DNA from 4 places in the Streptomyces sp. NPDC048504 genome. Region 4 is predicted to be linked to each of the others. Evidence: riboswitches for the same ligand, from Rfam matches in the RefSeq annotation. Region 4 holds a riboswitch; each other region holds the start of a gene.
The links. Region 4 has a riboswitch for cyclic di-AMP ahead of ACGFY9_RS45435 (peptidoglycan DD-metalloendopeptidase family protein). Riboswitches for the same ligand answer to the same signal wherever they lie in the genome.
Positions count from the first base shown of each region.

Region 1: linked by a shared signal. The riboswitch ahead of ACGFY9_RS46895 (M23 family metallopeptidase) and the one ahead of ACGFY9_RS45435 (peptidoglycan DD-metalloendopeptidase family protein) in region 4 are both predicted to bind cyclic di-AMP.
Region 2: linked by a shared signal. The riboswitch ahead of ACGFY9_RS10355 (M23 family metallopeptidase) and the one ahead of ACGFY9_RS45435 (peptidoglycan DD-metalloendopeptidase family protein) in region 4 are both predicted to bind cyclic di-AMP.
Region 3: linked by a shared signal. The riboswitch ahead of ACGFY9_RS04755 (transglycosylase family protein) and the one ahead of ACGFY9_RS45435 (peptidoglycan DD-metalloendopeptidase family protein) in region 4 are both predicted to bind cyclic di-AMP.

Region 1 covers NZ_JBICXA010000029.1:62,009-65,933, forward strand. Annotated here, with positions in the region: gene ACGFY9_RS46890 (PP2C family protein-serine/threonine phosphatase) at 1-857, shown strand, start outside; cyclic di-AMP (ydaO/yuaA leader) riboswitch at 1,091-1,248, shown strand; gene ACGFY9_RS46895 (M23 family metallopeptidase) at 1,260-2,270, shown strand; gene ACGFY9_RS46900 (aldo/keto reductase) at 2,325-3,269, shown strand; gene ACGFY9_RS46905 (PrsW family intramembrane metalloprotease) at 3,282-3,925, opposite strand, start outside.
Region 2 covers NZ_JBICXA010000003.1:558,999-562,923, forward strand. Annotated here, with positions in the region: gene ACGFY9_RS10350 (GntR family transcriptional regulator) at 52-747, opposite strand; gene ACGFY9_RS10355 (M23 family metallopeptidase) at 936-1,691, opposite strand; cyclic di-AMP (ydaO/yuaA leader) riboswitch at 1,705-1,864, opposite strand; gene ACGFY9_RS10360 (M16 family metallopeptidase) at 2,079-3,467, opposite strand; gene ACGFY9_RS10365 (M16 family metallopeptidase) at 3,464-3,925, opposite strand, start outside.
Region 3 covers NZ_JBICXA010000002.1:104,432-108,356, reverse strand. Annotated here, with positions in the region: gene ACGFY9_RS04760 (transglycosylase family protein) at 100-1,083, shown strand; cyclic di-AMP (ydaO/yuaA leader) riboswitch at 1,277-1,458, shown strand; gene ACGFY9_RS04755 (transglycosylase family protein) at 1,468-2,163, shown strand; gene eno (phosphopyruvate hydratase) at 2,486-3,772, shown strand; gene ACGFY9_RS04745 (septum formation initiator family protein) at 3,872-3,925, shown strand, end outside.
Region 4 covers NZ_JBICXA010000026.1:91,335-95,259, reverse strand. Annotated here, with positions in the region: gene ACGFY9_RS45440 (alpha-galactosidase) at 118-2,190, shown strand; cyclic di-AMP (ydaO/yuaA leader) riboswitch at 2,494-2,656, shown strand; gene ACGFY9_RS45435 (peptidoglycan DD-metalloendopeptidase family protein) at 2,661-3,605, shown strand; gene ACGFY9_RS45430 (SGNH/GDSL hydrolase family protein) at 3,847-3,925, shown strand, end outside.

The DNA of each region.
Region 1 (3,925 bases), on a different contig from region 4:
TCGGCATCGTCTTCGACATCGACGCGGTCACCGAGGTGGTCACCGTGGCGACGGTCGCCGTGCTGGCCGTCCTCATCAACCTCCTGGTCCGCCGCAGCAGCGAACAGCTCGCCTCCGCACGCGAGATCGCCGAGGCCGCCCAGCGCGCCGTACTGCCCGAACCGGCCGAGCGGATCGGCGGGTTCGAGATCGCGGCACGGTACGAGGCGGCGCAGGAGGGCGCGTTCATCGGCGGCGACCTGTACGCGGTGCAGGACACCCTGCACGGCGTACGGCTGGTCGTCGGTGACGTGCGCGGCAAGGGCATGGGCGCGGTCGCCGCCGTCGCGGTGGTCATCGGGGCGTTCCGGGAGGCCGCCGAGCAGGAGGCCACCCTGGAGGCGGTCGCGCAGCGGCTGGAGCGGGCGCTGGCGCGCGAGGGCACCCGGCGGGACGGTCTCGACGCGTTCGAGGGGTTCACCACGGCCGTCCTCGCCGAACTCCCGCACGGCGACGGCGTCGTACGGATCGTCGACCGGGGACACCCGCCGCCGCTGCTGCTGCACGAGGACGGCACCGTACGCACGTTGCAGGTCCGGGAGCCCGCACTGCCCCTGGGAATGGGCGAGTTGGGGGTCTGGCCCGACCGCGCCGAGGAGTTCGCGTTCCCGGGCGGGGCCACCCTCCTCGTCCACACCGACGGGCTGTCCGAGGCGCGCGACTCCCACGGTGTCTTCTACGACCCCGGTGCGCGGCTGGCCGGCCGGACCTTCCGCAGTCCCGAGGCGTTGCTCGGCATCCTCGCCAAGGAGGTGCGCCGGTACTCTGGGGGCTGGATGACGGACGACATGGCGATGATCGCCGTACGCCATCCATGACCGTCATCACGGCGGGTGACCGGGCGGGAGCCCTCCGCATAACAACTGACGTGCCGTCAATACCTGTGGGAATTCTGAGACTTGGCCAACTCGCCCGTTTTTCGCCGGTGGTGGGCCGTTCGTCCAGCAAGGAAAGGTTAATGATCAAGCCGAACAGCTTGGAAACGGGCGCCCGTGTCTATTAACGTTCGATAACGCAGCGCGGTCGTCCCAGCCGTCACAAGAGATGGCTCCGTGCGCACGCGCCGAATCCCGCGAGGGAACCGGGGAACCACCACCTTGGGGTGAATCGCTCGTCGACCGCCGTGGCAACACGGCCGGTATACGCGCGTAGGAGACCTTCCTGCTCCGAACCCGTCAGCTAACCCGGTAGGCGAGAAGGAAGGAAAGGAGCACGCCCACGTGGCGTCAAACCAGGCTGCCCCAGAAGCCCCTGTCGTCTACGGCGGTTACCGCCCCGACGAGGGCCCCTGGGAGGAGTGGAATCCCAGCGCGGAGTCCGTTGCTCCCAACCGCGGCAAGCACCGTGTCGCCAAGCAGCGTGGTGGCGGAGGATTCGCCCGCAGCTCCACCGTCCTGGGCGTCGGTGTCATAGCCGCCGTCAGCGCGGGCGGTATGGCCAGCGCCAACACCGGCAAGCCGCCGGTCTCCATCTCCCTGCCCGACCTGCCCTCCGTGGGCCACCTGCTGGACGACTCGTCCAGCAGCACCCCCAAGGGTTCCGCCACGGCGCTCAGCAGCGTCGGGGTCAGCACGACCGAGACCGCCAAGGGCGCCTCGGACGCGGGTGAGCTGCTGCGCAACCGGATCATGGCGCAGGCCGAATCGCAGCAGGTGCAGGTCGACGGCAAGTCGAAGGCCGCCGTCGAGGCCGCCGTCGCCAAGCAGGTCGACGACGCCGCCGCCAAGGCCGAGAAGGACGCCGCGAAGAAGGCCGCCGCCGCGAAGAAGGCCGCGGAGGCCGCCGCCGCGAAGAAGGCCGAGGCCGCGAAGCTCGCCGCGCTGGCCAAGCAGTACACGCTGCCCGTCGGCTCGTACACGATCACCGGCACCTTCGGCCAGGCCGGCTCGATGTGGTCCTCCGGGTACCACACGGGCCTCGACTTCGCCGCGCCCACCGGCACGCTGATCAAGGCCATCCACAGCGGCACGGTCACCGAGGCGGGCTGGGCCGGGTCGTACGGGTACCGCACGATCATCACCCTCGACGACGGCACCGAGCTGTGGTTCTGCCACCAGTCCTCGATCAACGTCAGCGTCGGGCAGAAGGTCTCCACCGGTGAGGTCATCGGCCGCGTCGGCGCGACCGGCAACGTGACCGGGCCGCACCTCCACCTGGAGGTGCACATCAACGGCGCCGCCACCGCGAGCGATCCGGCGCCCTGGCTGCGCAGCAAGGGCCTCAACCCCTGATCCCTCCCTGATCGTCTGGAATATCCGGTTCCGGTCCGGCGGTTGAGGTGAAGCATGACTTCTCTTCGCAAGCTGGGCCGGTCCGACCTGGAGATCTTCCCGCTGAACCTCGGCGGCAACGTGTTCGGCTGGACCGCCGACGAGGCGGCCTCCTTCGCCGTGCTCGACGCGTATGCGGCCGCCGGCGGCAACTTCGTCGACACCGCCGACTCCTACTCGGCGTTCGCGCCGGGCAACCAGGGCGGCGAGTCCGAGACCGTCATCGGCAAGTGGCTCAAGGCCCGCGGCAACCGTGCCGGCGTCGTCATCGCCACCAAGGTCAGCCAGCACCCCGACTACCCCGGCCTGTCCGCCGCCAACATCAAGGCCGCCGCCGACGCCTCGCTGCGCCGCCTGGGCACCGACTACATCGACCTGTACTACCCGCACTTCGACAAGGAGGACGTGCCGGTCGAGGAGATCGTCGGCACGCTCGACGAACTGGTCAAGGCGGGCAAGGTGCGGCACATCGCCGCCTCCAACATCTCCCCCGAGCGCCTCCAGGCGTCCCTGGACTTCTCCGACCGCGAGGGCCTGGCGCGCTATGTCGCCATCCAGCCCCACTACAACCTCGTCTCCCGCGACACCTACGAGGGCGAGCTGCGGGACGTCGCCGAACGCGGCGGACTGTCGGCCCTCCCGTACTTCTCGCTGGCGGCCGGCTTCCTCACCGGCAAGTACCGCCCCGGTACGACGGTCGACAGCCCGAGGGCCGGGCGCGCGGCGGAGTACCTCAAGTCGGAGCGCGGCCAGAACGTCCTCACCGCCCTGGACGAGGTCGCCCAGGCCCACGACGCCCCGGTCGCCACGGTGGCCCTCGCCTGGCTCGCCGCGCAGCCCACGGTCGCGGCCCCGATCGCCTCCGCCCGCACGGTCGAGCAACTCCCCGCGCTGCTCGGCGTGGCGGAACTGGAGCTGACGGAGGCGGAGATCGCCCGCCTCACGCAGGCGTCGGCGTAGATGTCCTTGGAGCTATGACCGGTACGGGTTGTACAGGGGACTCCCGTACGACCCGTACACCGGCGGCCACGGCGGCACCACCACGGGTACCGGCGGCGCCGTCCGCCGCGCCGCGTAGTCCAGCGCGGGCCGCGCCACCTCCCGGCGCAGCCACAGCTCGTGCAGCAACTCCCTTTCCCGTACGACGAAGTCGGCGCCGGCGCGGCCTCGCGTGGCCCGGTGCCGCAGGAACGCCAGGGAGGTCGCGTACGCCTCGTACTGGGATACCGAGCGGGCCGCCTGCCGGCCGAGGTGGTGGCGGGCGTACTCGCGGGCCAGGCGCCGTGCCTTCATCGAGCCGAGCACGAACGGTTCGGCCGGGGTCAGCCAGCCCGCGTAGACGTAGGCGGGCAACTCCTCGCGCACGGTGCGCAGTTCGCGTTGCCGGGTCCAGACCGCGAGCCAGGTCAGCAGGCCGAACATGGGGACCATGAAGACGCCGTAGACCTCGAAGAAGCCGTACTGGCCGAAGGTGGAGGAGCCGTTCCAGATCGCGTGCATGCCCATCGCGAGGAGCAGGCCGGTCAGGGGGACCAGGACGCGTCGGATGTGCTGCCGGTCGGGGGAGACGGCGGCGATGCCGAAGCCGATGCCGGTGAGGACGGTGAACAGGGGGT
Region 2 (3,925 bases), on a different contig from region 4:
AGCATAAATAATCCCCCGCGAATTAGCCTCTCTTTGTATACGGCGCCCGTGTTAATGCCGCAGGCCCGACATGTTTACGGGAGGTTGCGAAGTCCTCACACGATCCGTGCCGTTCGCGCCACCGGGAAAGCGCAGCCGGTGCGCGGTACCCGCGCGCTCGGTGTGCAGGGCGGTGATCGCCCGGGCGCGCTCGCTGTCGCCGCGGGCCACGGCATCCACGATGGCCCCGTGCTCGGCCCAGGACTCCACGGGGTTGGCCGGAGCGTCCACCGCGTACATCCAGGCGATCTTGTGCCGCAGCTGGGTCAGCATCGAGGTCAGCGCGGGGCTTCCGGAGGCCTGCGCCAGCGTCTCGTGGAACCAGCTGCCCAGGGAGCGCAGATCCTCGCTGTTGCCCCGCCTGGCGCGCTCCTGGCCCAGCCTGACGAGGCCGCGCAGCACCTTGAGGTGGGCCTCGGTGCGCCGCTGGGCGGCCCGCGAGGCGCCGAGCGGCTCCAGCAGCATCCGCATCTCCAGCAGGTCGGCGGCCTCCTGCTCGGTCGGTTCCGCGACGCACGCGCCCGCGTGCCGCCGGGTCACGACGAATCCCTCGGCCTCCAGCGTGCGCAGGGCCTCCCGGACAGGGACGCGCGAGACCCCGTACCGGCGCGCGAGGAGTTCCTCCGTGAGCCGGCTGCCGCGCTCGTAGACACCGGCGACGATGTCGTCCCGGATCGCCGTGCATACCGAGTGCGCCGGAATACGCATGTCCGACCTCCGCCTTAATCCCCGTGAAACGTCGACGATTGACGTGTGTTCCGTGACTCTATTGCAATGAGCGGGAATTTCCGATGGCGGGCCGGAATCCATGGATATTTTTTGGACAGGAGGGCTCCGGAAACACCGAAAGCCCCGGCCGGGCGGGCCAGGGCTTCGGGAAGTGCGGAGGTGCGTCGTCAGACGTTCACACCGTGCTTGCGGAGGTAGGCGACGGGGTCGACGTCGGAGCCGTACTCGGCGGTCGTGCGGGCCTCGAAGTGGAGGTGCGGGCCGGTGACGTTGCCGGTCGCCCCGGAGAGGCCGATCTGTTGGCCCGGGGTGACCGTCTGGCCGACGGCGACACCGATGGACGACAGGTGGCCGTACATGGTGTACATGCCGTCGGCCATCTTGATCACCACTTGATTGCCGTACGAGCCGCCCCAGCCGGCCTCGACGACGGTGCCGGAGCCCACCGCGTGCACGGAGGTGCCGGTCGAGGCGTGGAAGTCGATGCCGGTGTGGGCACCGGAGGACCACAGGGAGCCGCCGGTCTTGTAGCCCGTGGAGACGTACGAGCCGGTGACCGGCGCGACGAAGGTGTTGAGCTTCTTGCGCTCGGCGGCGCGGGCGGCGCGTACCTCGGCCTCGCGCTCCGCCTTGGCCAGTGCCGCGGCCTTGGCGCGGGCGACCTCCTTGGCCAGAGCTTCGTCCGCGGCCTGCTGCTGGGCGACGGCCTGGGCGTCGATCTTCTCGGCGACGGCGTCGCCCATGGCGACGACGGGGGTGAGACCGGTCTGCTCGGCGGCGGGCTCCGCAGCGAACGCCGGGGCTGCGGCCAGGGTGCCTACGACGCCGGAGGTGGCGAGAGCCGCGACACTCGCGGCACGAACGGTGGTGCGGTGGGTCCGGCTCGGGCGACGGTGCTTCCCGGTGGCGCGGGTGAACGCCATGGAGTGGCTGGTCCTTTCCTTCCTTCTCGCCTACCGGGTTAGCTGACGGGTTCGGAGCAGGAAGGTCTCCTACGGACCCCCTCGCTGTGCGCGCGGGCGTCCGATTCACCCCAGGGACCTGGGTCCCCGGCTCCCCTGGCTCGCGCCGTACGGGGACTCGGCGATGACTGTCCGGTGCCGCGAGTGCGGCGCGGTGCCTGACGGACAGCCGGACCGACGCTAAGGGGGGCCACTTTCAATCCCCAAACGGATCACGGGTTTTGTTGCACATGCCACAGGGCAGACGGGCAACCTCTCCCCCAATTCGGACATTAGGGGGCCCTGGTGACTCTTCAGTCACCAGGGCCCCCACGCGCGCGTGCCGCTCGTCGGCTCGCTACGGGTCGTCTACTCGGCCGCGACGACGGTCACTTCGCCGATGCCGAGAGCCTCGACGGGCTCCTTGATCTGCTCCGCGTCGCCGACCAGGATCGTCACCAGACGGTCCACCGGGAAGGCGTTCACGACCGCCGCGGTGGCCTCCACGGTGCCGGTCGCGGCGAGCTGCTGGTACAGCGTCGCCTGGTAGTCGTCGGGCAGGTGCTGCTCGACCTGGTCGGCCAGCGTGCTCGCGACGGCCGCGGCGGTCTCGTACTTGAGCGGCGCCACCCCGACGAGGTTCTGTACGGCGATGTCCCGCTCGGCGTCGGTGAGTCCGCCCTCGGCGAGCTTGCGGAGCACCGTCCACAGGTCGTCCAGCGCGGGACCGGTGTTCGGCGTGTCCACGGAGCCGCTGATGGCGAGCATCGAGGCGCCCGTGCCGTCGGGTGCCGAGCGCAGCACCTGGCCGAACGCCCGCACACCGTAGGTGTAGCCCTTCTCCTCGCGCAGGACGCGGTCCAGGCGGGAGGTGAGGGTGCCGCCGAGGCAGTACGTGCCGAGCACCTGGGCGGGCCACACGCGGTCGTGCCGGTCGGCTCCGACGCGGCCGATGAGCAACTGCGTCTGGACGGCGCCGGGACGGTGCACGATCACGACCCGCCCGGTGTCGTCGGCGGTCACCGGCGGCACGGGACGCGGCTGCGCGGTGGAGCCTGTCCACGAACCCAGGGTGTCGGCGAGGAGCGCGTCCAGGTCGATGCCGGTGAGGTCGCCGACGACCACGACGGTGGCCGTCGCGGGGCGGACGTGCCGCTCGTAGAACGCGCGTACGGCCCCGGAGTCGATCTTCTGGACGGTCTCCTCGGTGCCCTGGCGCGGGCGCGACATGCGCGAGGTCGCCGGGAACAGCTCCTTGGAGAGCTCCTTGGCCGCGCGGCGGGACGGGTTGGCCGTCTCGTGCGGGATCTCGTCGAGGCGGTTGCGGACCAGCCGCTCGACCTCGCTGTCCGCGAAGGCGGGTGCCCTGAGCGCGTCCGACAGCAGCCCTAGGCCCTTGGCCAGGCGCGAGGCCGGGACCTCCAGGCTCAGGCGCAGCCCCGGGTGGTCGGCGTGCGCGTCGAGGGTGGCGCCGGAGCGCTCCAGCTCGGCGGCGAACTCCTCGGCGGAGTGCTTGTCGGTGCCTTCGGAGAAGGCCCGCGCGGTGATCGTGGCGACACCGTCCAGGCCGGCCGGTTCGGCGTCCAGAGGCGCGTCCAGGAGCACCTCGACGGCGACGACCTGCTGGCCGGGGCGGTGGCAGCGCAGCACGGTCAGGCCGTTGCCGAGCGTCCCGCGCTCCGGGGCCGGGAAGGCCCACGGCCTGGCCTCGCCGGCCTGGGGCTGCGGGTGGAATTCCATCGTGGCGAGCTCGGTCACTTGGCCGCCTCCTCGTTCTCGTCGCCGGCCTCTGCTTCGTCATCCTCGTCCGCGATCGGCTCGTAGACGAGCACCGCGCGGTTGTCGGGGCGCAGGCGGGCCTTGGCGACCTCCTGCACCTCCTCCGCCGTCACGTCGAGGACGCGCTGCACGGCGGTCAGGGCGAGCTGCGGGTCGCCGAACAGGACGGCGTACCGGCACAGTTCGTCGGCGCGGCCCGCGACCGTGCCGAGCCGGTCCAGCCACTCGCGCTCCAACTGGGCCTGGGCGCGCTCCATTTCCTCGGCCGTGGGGCCCTCCTCGGCGAACCGGGCGAGCTCCTCGTCGATGGCGGCCTCGATGACCGGCACCTCGACGTCCCCTGACGTCTTGACGTCCAGCCACCCCAGGGAGGGCGCCCCGGCCAGCCGCAGCAGACCGAAGCCCGCCGCTACTGCCGTACGGTCGCGCCGTACAAG
Region 3 (3,925 bases), on a different contig from region 4:
GATCGACTGTGGATACGTTCAGCTACCAGCGCGGCGACCCGCACCACCCCCCACCCCTTCCGCCGCGCGGTCCCCCGCTGTCACGCGAAAGGCTTCCGCATGCTCTCCGGGAACGGTCGTCACCGTCGCCCCCGTCAGGCTCCGGCTCTCCTCGTCGCGGCCGGGGTGACCGGCTCCGCCATCGCCATCCCCCTCCTCGGGGCCGCCTCCGCGAACGCCGCCGACGGCACCACCTGGGACAAGGTGGCCAACTGCGAGAGCGGCGGCTCCTGGAGCATGAACGACGGCAACGGCTACTACGGCGGCCTGCAGATGACCCAGGACGAATGGGAGAAGTACGGCGGCCTCGCCTACGCCCCGAGCGCCGACCTGGCCAGCCGCTCCCAGCAGATAGCCGTCGCCGAGAAGGTCCTCGACGACAAGGGCACCTCCGCGTGGACCACCTGCGCGCTGCTCTCCGGTCTCACCACGACCTCGGGTTCGACGGACGTCGACACCGGCCTCGCGAGTGACTCCCCGTCGGCCGGCCCGACCGACTCCTCCGGTTCCGATTCCGCGGACTCGTCCGACTCGTCTGCTTCCTCCGGGTTGTCCGACTCCGGCGCCACGGACTCGACTTCGTCCGACGCGTCCGGCGACTCCGGCAGTGACTCCTCGGCCAGCCCCTCGCCCACCGCGACGGACAACTCCGCCAAGTCCGACAAGTCCACCACCCCTTCGGCCGGCAACGACTCGGTCGCCGCCTCCCCGAAAATCGACGAATCGGACAACTCGGCCCAGGCGGTGGGCAAGTGGAGCCTCGTCGACACGGGCGCGCTCGGCGATTCCGACGAGCAGGGCGAGCAGCAGACCAGTCAGCAGAGCGTCGGCAAGCATCGCGGGGCCAGTGCCGAGGAAAGCGTGTCGCCGCAGACCTACACCGTCCGCGCCGGCGACTCCCTCGCGTCCATCGCCGACTCCCTTGGCTACGACGGCGGATGGCGTGCGCTCTACGCCGAGAACAAAAAGGTGATAGGCGCCGATCCGACCCAGATCGCCGCCGGTCAGACCTTGGACGTCGGTACGGAAGCGGACGAAAAGTAGCAAGCGAACGGCGGGAGTTCACGTCACGCTTCGAGCTGAATGTCCGGTTTGATCAAAGTGTGGGATGAGTCTCAGAAGCCCTGATCGTCTTTGAAATTCCGCCGATTCCCTGTCTACGGTCGAGGCCGCTCGTCACCACGAGCCCCGGTTGCCGCACACGCCGAGTCCTGCCAGCGGCCTCCGGGAACAGTCGTCGCGTCAAGCGCCGTAGGCAGGAGCGGGGGACCCAGGTAAGCGCCGGGCCCGGGAGTCGAGAGACGACCGGAACCGGCTTGGGGTTAAGTCGCGCCTCGTACGAGACGTACGAGTCGCGGCCGGGCAACTCACACGGCCCGAACCCGACAGCTCACCTCGCAGGCGTCGGTGAGGGGATTGGGATTTTCCATGCTGTTTTCCAGCAAGGGCAAGCACCGCCGTCCGTCCAAGGCCACCCGCGTCGCCACGCTCGCCGGCGTCACCGGTGTCGCGATAGCCGCCCCGCTCATGGCGACCGGCAGCGCCTCCGCCGCCACCGCGTCCGAGTGGGACACGGTCGCCAGCTGCGAGTCCGGCGGCAACTGGTCCATCAACACCGGTAACGGCTACTACGGCGGCCTGCAGTTCTCCGCCTCGACGTGGGCCGCGTACGGCGGCACCGCCTACGCCTCCACCGCGAACCAGGCCTCCAAGTCCCAGCAGATAGCCGTGGCCGAGAAGGTTCTCGCCGCCCAGGGCAAGGGCGCCTGGCCCACCTGTGGCACCGGCCTGTCGAGCGCCTCCTACTCCGGCGGCAGCTCCAGCTCGTCGAGCGGCTCGAACAGCTCCAGCTCCTCCAAGACCACCACCGAGCGCTCCACGAGCGACACCACCGCCTCCCGCTCCGCCGAGCGCCCGGCCGCCAAGAAGACCGTCACCACCCCGACCGGCAAGAAGGTCAAGAAGGGTGACGGCGAGTACAAGGTCGTCAAGGGCGACACCCTCAGCTCCATCGCCGAGAAGCACAAGGTGAAGGGCGGCTGGCAGCAGCTGTTCAAGCTGAACAAGAGCATCATCGACGACGCCGACTTCATCTACCCGGGTCAGCAGCTGCACCTTAAGTAGCTCCCAGCTGAACCACAGCGCCCTCACAACCGTGGACTCCACCATGGAGACCTCGTGAGGGTCACCCCCGTCCCCCACGGGCTCCCCGCTCCGGTGCGTGTTCCCCCGTACGCACCGGGGCGGGGCTTTTTGCGTTCCCGGTCTGCCGCCCCCGTCCCCATGCCTGCCGCTTGCCGGGACTTTTTGTTCCGTTCGGAAACAATTTACTCTCGGTTCTGTCCATCAGGCGGCCGACCGGATGGCCAATCGCCCCGGGCCGGTTAGGCTCGTCTCGCAGAGCCGCTGCGGTGTTGCCGTAGCCGCGTCAGATCCCAAGAAGGAGATGCTCGTGCCGTCCATCGACGTCGTCGTAGCCCGGGAAATCCTGGACTCCCGAGGCAACCCCACGGTCGAGGTCGAGGTCGGCCTCGACGACGGCAGCACGGGTCGTGCCGCCGTTCCCTCCGGCGCCTCCACGGGTGCCTTCGAAGCCATCGAGCTGCGTGACGGTGACCCCAACCGCTACGGCGGCAAGGGTGTCGAGAAGGCCGTCCTCGCCGTCATCGAGCAGATCGGCCCGGAGCTCGTCGGCTACGACGCCACCGAGCAGCGCCTGATCGACCAGGCGATGTTCGACCTGGACGCCACCGACAACAAGGGTTCGCTCGGCGCCAACGCCATCCTCGGCGTCTCCCTCGCCGTCGCGCACGCCGCGTCCGAGGCCAGCGACCTCCCCCTCTTCCGCTACCTCGGCGGCCCGAACGCGCACCTGCTGCCCGTTCCGATGATGAACATCCTGAACGGCGGCTCGCACGCCGACTCGAACGTGGACATCCAGGAGTTCATGATCGCCCCGATCGGCGCGGAGTCCTTCTCCGAGGCGCTGCGCTGGGGCGCCGAGGTCTACCACACCCTCAAGAAGGTGCTGAAGACCAAGGGCCTGTCCACCGGCCTCGGCGACGAGGGCGGCTTCGCCCCGAACCTGGAGTCCAACCGCGCCGCCCTCGACCTCATCATCGAGGCCATCAAGCAGGCCGGTTACATCCCCGGCGAGCAGATCGGCCTCGCGCTCGACGTCGCCGCGTCCGAGTTCTACAAGGACGGCAAGTACGAGTTCGAGGGCAAGTCCCGCTCGGCCGCCGAGATGACCGAGTACTACGAGGAGCTCGTCTCCGCGTACCCGCTCGTCTCCATCGAGGACCCGCTGTACGAGGACGACTGGGCCGGCTGGAAGGTCATCACCGACCGCATCGGCGACAAGGTCCAGATCGTCGGGGACGACCTGTTCGTCACCAACCCCGAGCGCCTCGCCCGCGGCATCGAGGAGGGCACCGCCAACGCCCTGCTCGTCAAGGTGAACCAGATCGGCTCGCTGACCGAGACCCTGGACGCCGTCGAGATGGCCCAGCGCAACGGCTTCAAGTGCATGATGTCCCACCGCTCCGGCGAGACCGAGGACACCACCATCGCCGACCTCGCCGTCGCGGTGAACTGCGGCCAGATCAAGACCGGCGCCCCGGCCCGCTCGGACCGCGTCGCCAAGTACAACCAGCTGCTCCGCATCGAGGAGATCCTCGACGACGCGGCCGAGTACGCGGGCCGTTCGGCCTTCCCCCGCTTCAAGGGCTGACCCATACCGGGCTAAGCCTTAGCCAGTCGTACGTACGTCCCCGCACCCGGTCCCGTACCGTGTGCGGGGACGTACGCACGTGTGAAGGGGAGGCGGGACATGGCCGTGAAGGACCGGGACCGGTTCTCCACCGCGACCAGGCTCAAGCTGCTC
Region 4 (3,925 bases):
GACGATACGACATGGGTCCGACAGGCAATGAGTTGTCCACAGGCGTTGCCTCACAGGCCTTCCGCCGTTGATGATGTTGGCGCTTGAGCGGACTTGTTCGAATCTGTGAGGAACCTGATGCTGGAGATCGCCGAGAACGGCCGTACGTGGGTGCTGTCGGGCCCCACGAGCAGTTACGCCGTCCATCTCACCGAGGACGACGAGCTGCTCCACCTGCACTGGGGCCCCGCGATCGCACTCGCCGACGCCGAGGAGCTCGCCGGCCGCCCGCTGCCCGTGGGCTCCTCCTTCGAGTCCCCGCTCGACGGCCGCGAGGAGTACCCCGTCGAGGGCGGCCCCCGCTTCGCCCGACCCGCCCTGTCCGTGCGCACCCCCGAGCGCCGCGGCACGGAATGGACCTTCGAGCGGTACGACACCGAGGGCGACGAGCTGCGGCTCCGCTTCCGGGACACCGGTCTCGCGATCACGCTGCACTACCGGATGCGCGGCGACGTCGTGGAGCGCTGGGCGAGCCTCGACAACGACGGGGCCGAGACGCTGGAGCTGCTGCGCGCCGACTCCGCCGTGTGGACGCTGCCCGAGCGGGAGGGGTGGCAGCTGTCGCAGCTGCACGGGCGGTGGGCCGCCGAGTCGCGGCTGGTGCGCTCCGACCTCACCTACGGTGAGAAGGTCATCGGCAGCCGGCGCGGCCACACCGGGCACCAGCACCTGCCCTGGGTCGCGCTCGACACGGACGCGACCGAGGAGCGCGGCGAGGTCTACGGCTGCGCCCTCGGCTGGTCGGGGTCCTGGCGGATCGCCGTGGCCCAACTCCCGGACGCGCGCGTGCAGATCACCGGCGGCGCCGGGTACGACGACTCCGGGCTGCTGCTCCTGGCACCGGGGGAGTCCTTCACGACCCCCGTCTTCGCCGGCCTGTGGAGCGACGCCGGCTTCGGGGGCGCCAGCCGCACCTGGCACGCGTACCAGCGGACGTACGTCATCCCGGACGCGGACCAGGACCGGCCGGTGCTCTACAACTCCTGGGAGGCCACCCAGTTCGACATCTCCGAGGAGCAGCAGGAGACGCTCGCGCAGCGCGCGGCGGCGCTCGGGGTCGAGCTGTTCGTGGTCGACGACGGCTGGTTCGGGAAGCGGACCAGCGACCGGGCCGGGCTCGGCGACTGGACCCCCAACCCGGATCGCTTCCCCGCAGGACTCAAGCCCCTTGCCGACCGCGTCCACGCGCTGGGCATGCAGTTCGGCATCTGGGTCGAGCCCGAGATGGTCAACGCGGACAGCGACCTGTACCGCGCGCACCCCGACTGGGTGCAGTACCAAGAGGGGCGAAAGCGGACGGAGTTCCGCAATCAGCTCGTACTGAACCTCGCCCGCGAGGACGTGCAGGAGTACCTCTGGGAGCAGCTCGACGGGCTGCTCTCCAGCGCCCCGATCGACTACGTGAAGTGGGACTTCAACCGCTGCTTCACGGACGCCGGGTGGCCCGGTGACGGCTACCCGCAGCGCCTCTGGGTCGACCATGTGCGCGCGCTGTACGCCCTGTTCGACCGGCTGCGGGCGGCCCACCCGGGTGTGGCCTTCGAGTCCTGCTCGGGCGGTGGTGGCCGGATCGACCTCGGCATCATGAGCCGTACGGACCAGGTGTGGACCTCGGACAACACCGACCCGCTGGACCGGCTCGCCATCCAGCACGGCTTCAGTCAGATCCATCCCGCGCGCGTGATGGCCGCCTGGGTCACCGACAGCCCGAACACCCAGCTCAACGACCGGGTCAGCAGCCTGCGTTTCCGGTTCGTGAGTGCTATGGCCGGAGTGCTCGGCGTGGGCGGCGACCTCTCGGAGTGGAGCGGGGAGGAACTCGCCGAGGCCCGCCGGTGGGTGGATCTCTACAAGGAGATCCGGCCGCTCGTGCAGCACGGCGACCTCCACCGGCTGCGCCCGCCGAGCGGCGGACTGAGTGCCGTGCAGTACGCGCGCGGCGACGAGACCGTCGTCCTCGCCCTGCTCCAGGCGCAGCACTACGGCGAGCCCGTACCGGCGCTCCGGCTGCGCGGGCTCGACCCGGCAGCGTCGTACGAATGCCTCGAAACGGGCGAAGTGCACCGGGGTGCCGTCTTGTTGCACCACGGCCTGCGTACCCCCCTGCGCGGTGACCTCGATGCGACGGTTATCCGCCTGCGTCGCATCTGATCCCTCTGTCCTAATTGCAGCCTTCGTTCCAACTCGCTCTGGAATAAAGGAACCTGAGAGTTGTGTACGTGAGCAGCGTCATATTCGTGACCGTGCGTCGCTCGTCATGTTCACGTAATTGACGTGCTTTTGCAGGGGAATTGGGGGGTCGGGTCCTGTGGGAATTCACGGAGGGTGACTGTGAATTCCCACAGGGAAACGCAAGGAACGCAAATCCGTGGAACCTCCTGCTTGTCCCTTTGCGTCTTCCTCGCTTACGTTCGCCACCAATCCGGACGGACGCCCAATCCTGCCGCCGACCGGACTCCGCACACACCCACCCGTATGCGGCAGGAGCGGGGGACCCACAGGTAAGACGCCTGTTCCGGTCTCCGGAACGGGCTTGGGGTTTAGCCGCGTCCAGCGCGCGGCCGGGCATCTCCAGCCCGCACCCGACAGCTCACCTCGCAGGCGCCGGAGAGGAATTCGTCATGCCCGCGAAGGGTAAGCACCGCCGCCCGAAGTCCCAGCGACTCACCCGCTCGATGGCCGTAGCCGGAACCGGCGGCGCCGCACTCGCCCTTCCGCTCATGGGGGCCACCGGCGCCCATGCCGCGACCACGACTTCGGTTCCGGAAAAGGCAGTTCAGTCCGTTCCGGCGGCCGAGAAGACGGTTTCTGAGAAGGCGGCCGCGAAGACCGTCTCGAAGGCCTCGGGCGTCAAGACGTATTCGGTGCGGTCGGGCGACTGGCTCGCGAAGATCGCCGAGGAGCAGGACGTCACCGGCGGCTGGAAGAAGCTCTACCAGGACAACCGTGAGGCCATCGGCGGCGACCCGTCGCTGATCCACCCGGGCCTGAAGCTCTCCCTCGGCGAGAAGGCATCGACGGGCGGGACGGACACCGGTACTTCCTCCAAGTCGTCCGGTACTTCGACTGCTTCGTCCTCGTCGTCGTCCTCCTCTTCCTCGTCGAAGAGCAGCTCGGCCTCACAGAGCGACGACAGCACGAGTACCAGCACCTCCACCGGCTACACCCTCCCCGTGACCGGCGGGACCATCGGCACCGGCTACCACGTCGCGGGCAGCATGTGGTCCAGCGGCTACCACACCGGCGTCGACTTCGTCGTCCCGACCGGCACCACCGTCAAGGCGGTCGCCGCGGGCACGGTCGTGTCGGCGGCCTACGACGGCGCCTACGGCAACGAGGTCGTCATCCGGCACGCGGACGGCGAGTACTCGCAGTACGCCCACATGTCGCAGCTGTCCGTCTCGGCCGGCCAGACCGTGACCGAGGGCCAGCAGATAGGCCTCTCCGGCGCGACCGGCAACGTGACCGGCCCGCACCTGCACTTCGAGATCCGGACCACGCCGTACTACGGCTCGGACGTGGACCCGGTCGCCTACCTCCGCTCGCACGGCGTCACCGTCGGCTGACACCGGGCCCCCACGCCTGCCCCACGCAACCGAATGCCGGACCCAGATCCTTGGGTCCGGCCTTCGGGCACAGCAGTTCCGGGGTCAACGCCCCTGATCAGAGGCTTATTCCGACTTTGGACAACCCTTTACAAGTGGCTTATCTCACCGCCCGTCAACCCCTAAATACGATCGCGTAGGTCACATGCGAGGGTGAATTATGGTTGCCGTGGCTAACGATTCGAAGAGTGACAACAGATCAGTGATCGGGTCGTACGTGGCGGTGGGGGACAGCTTCACCGAGGGCGTCGGCGATCCAGGGCCCGACGGGGCGATGGTCG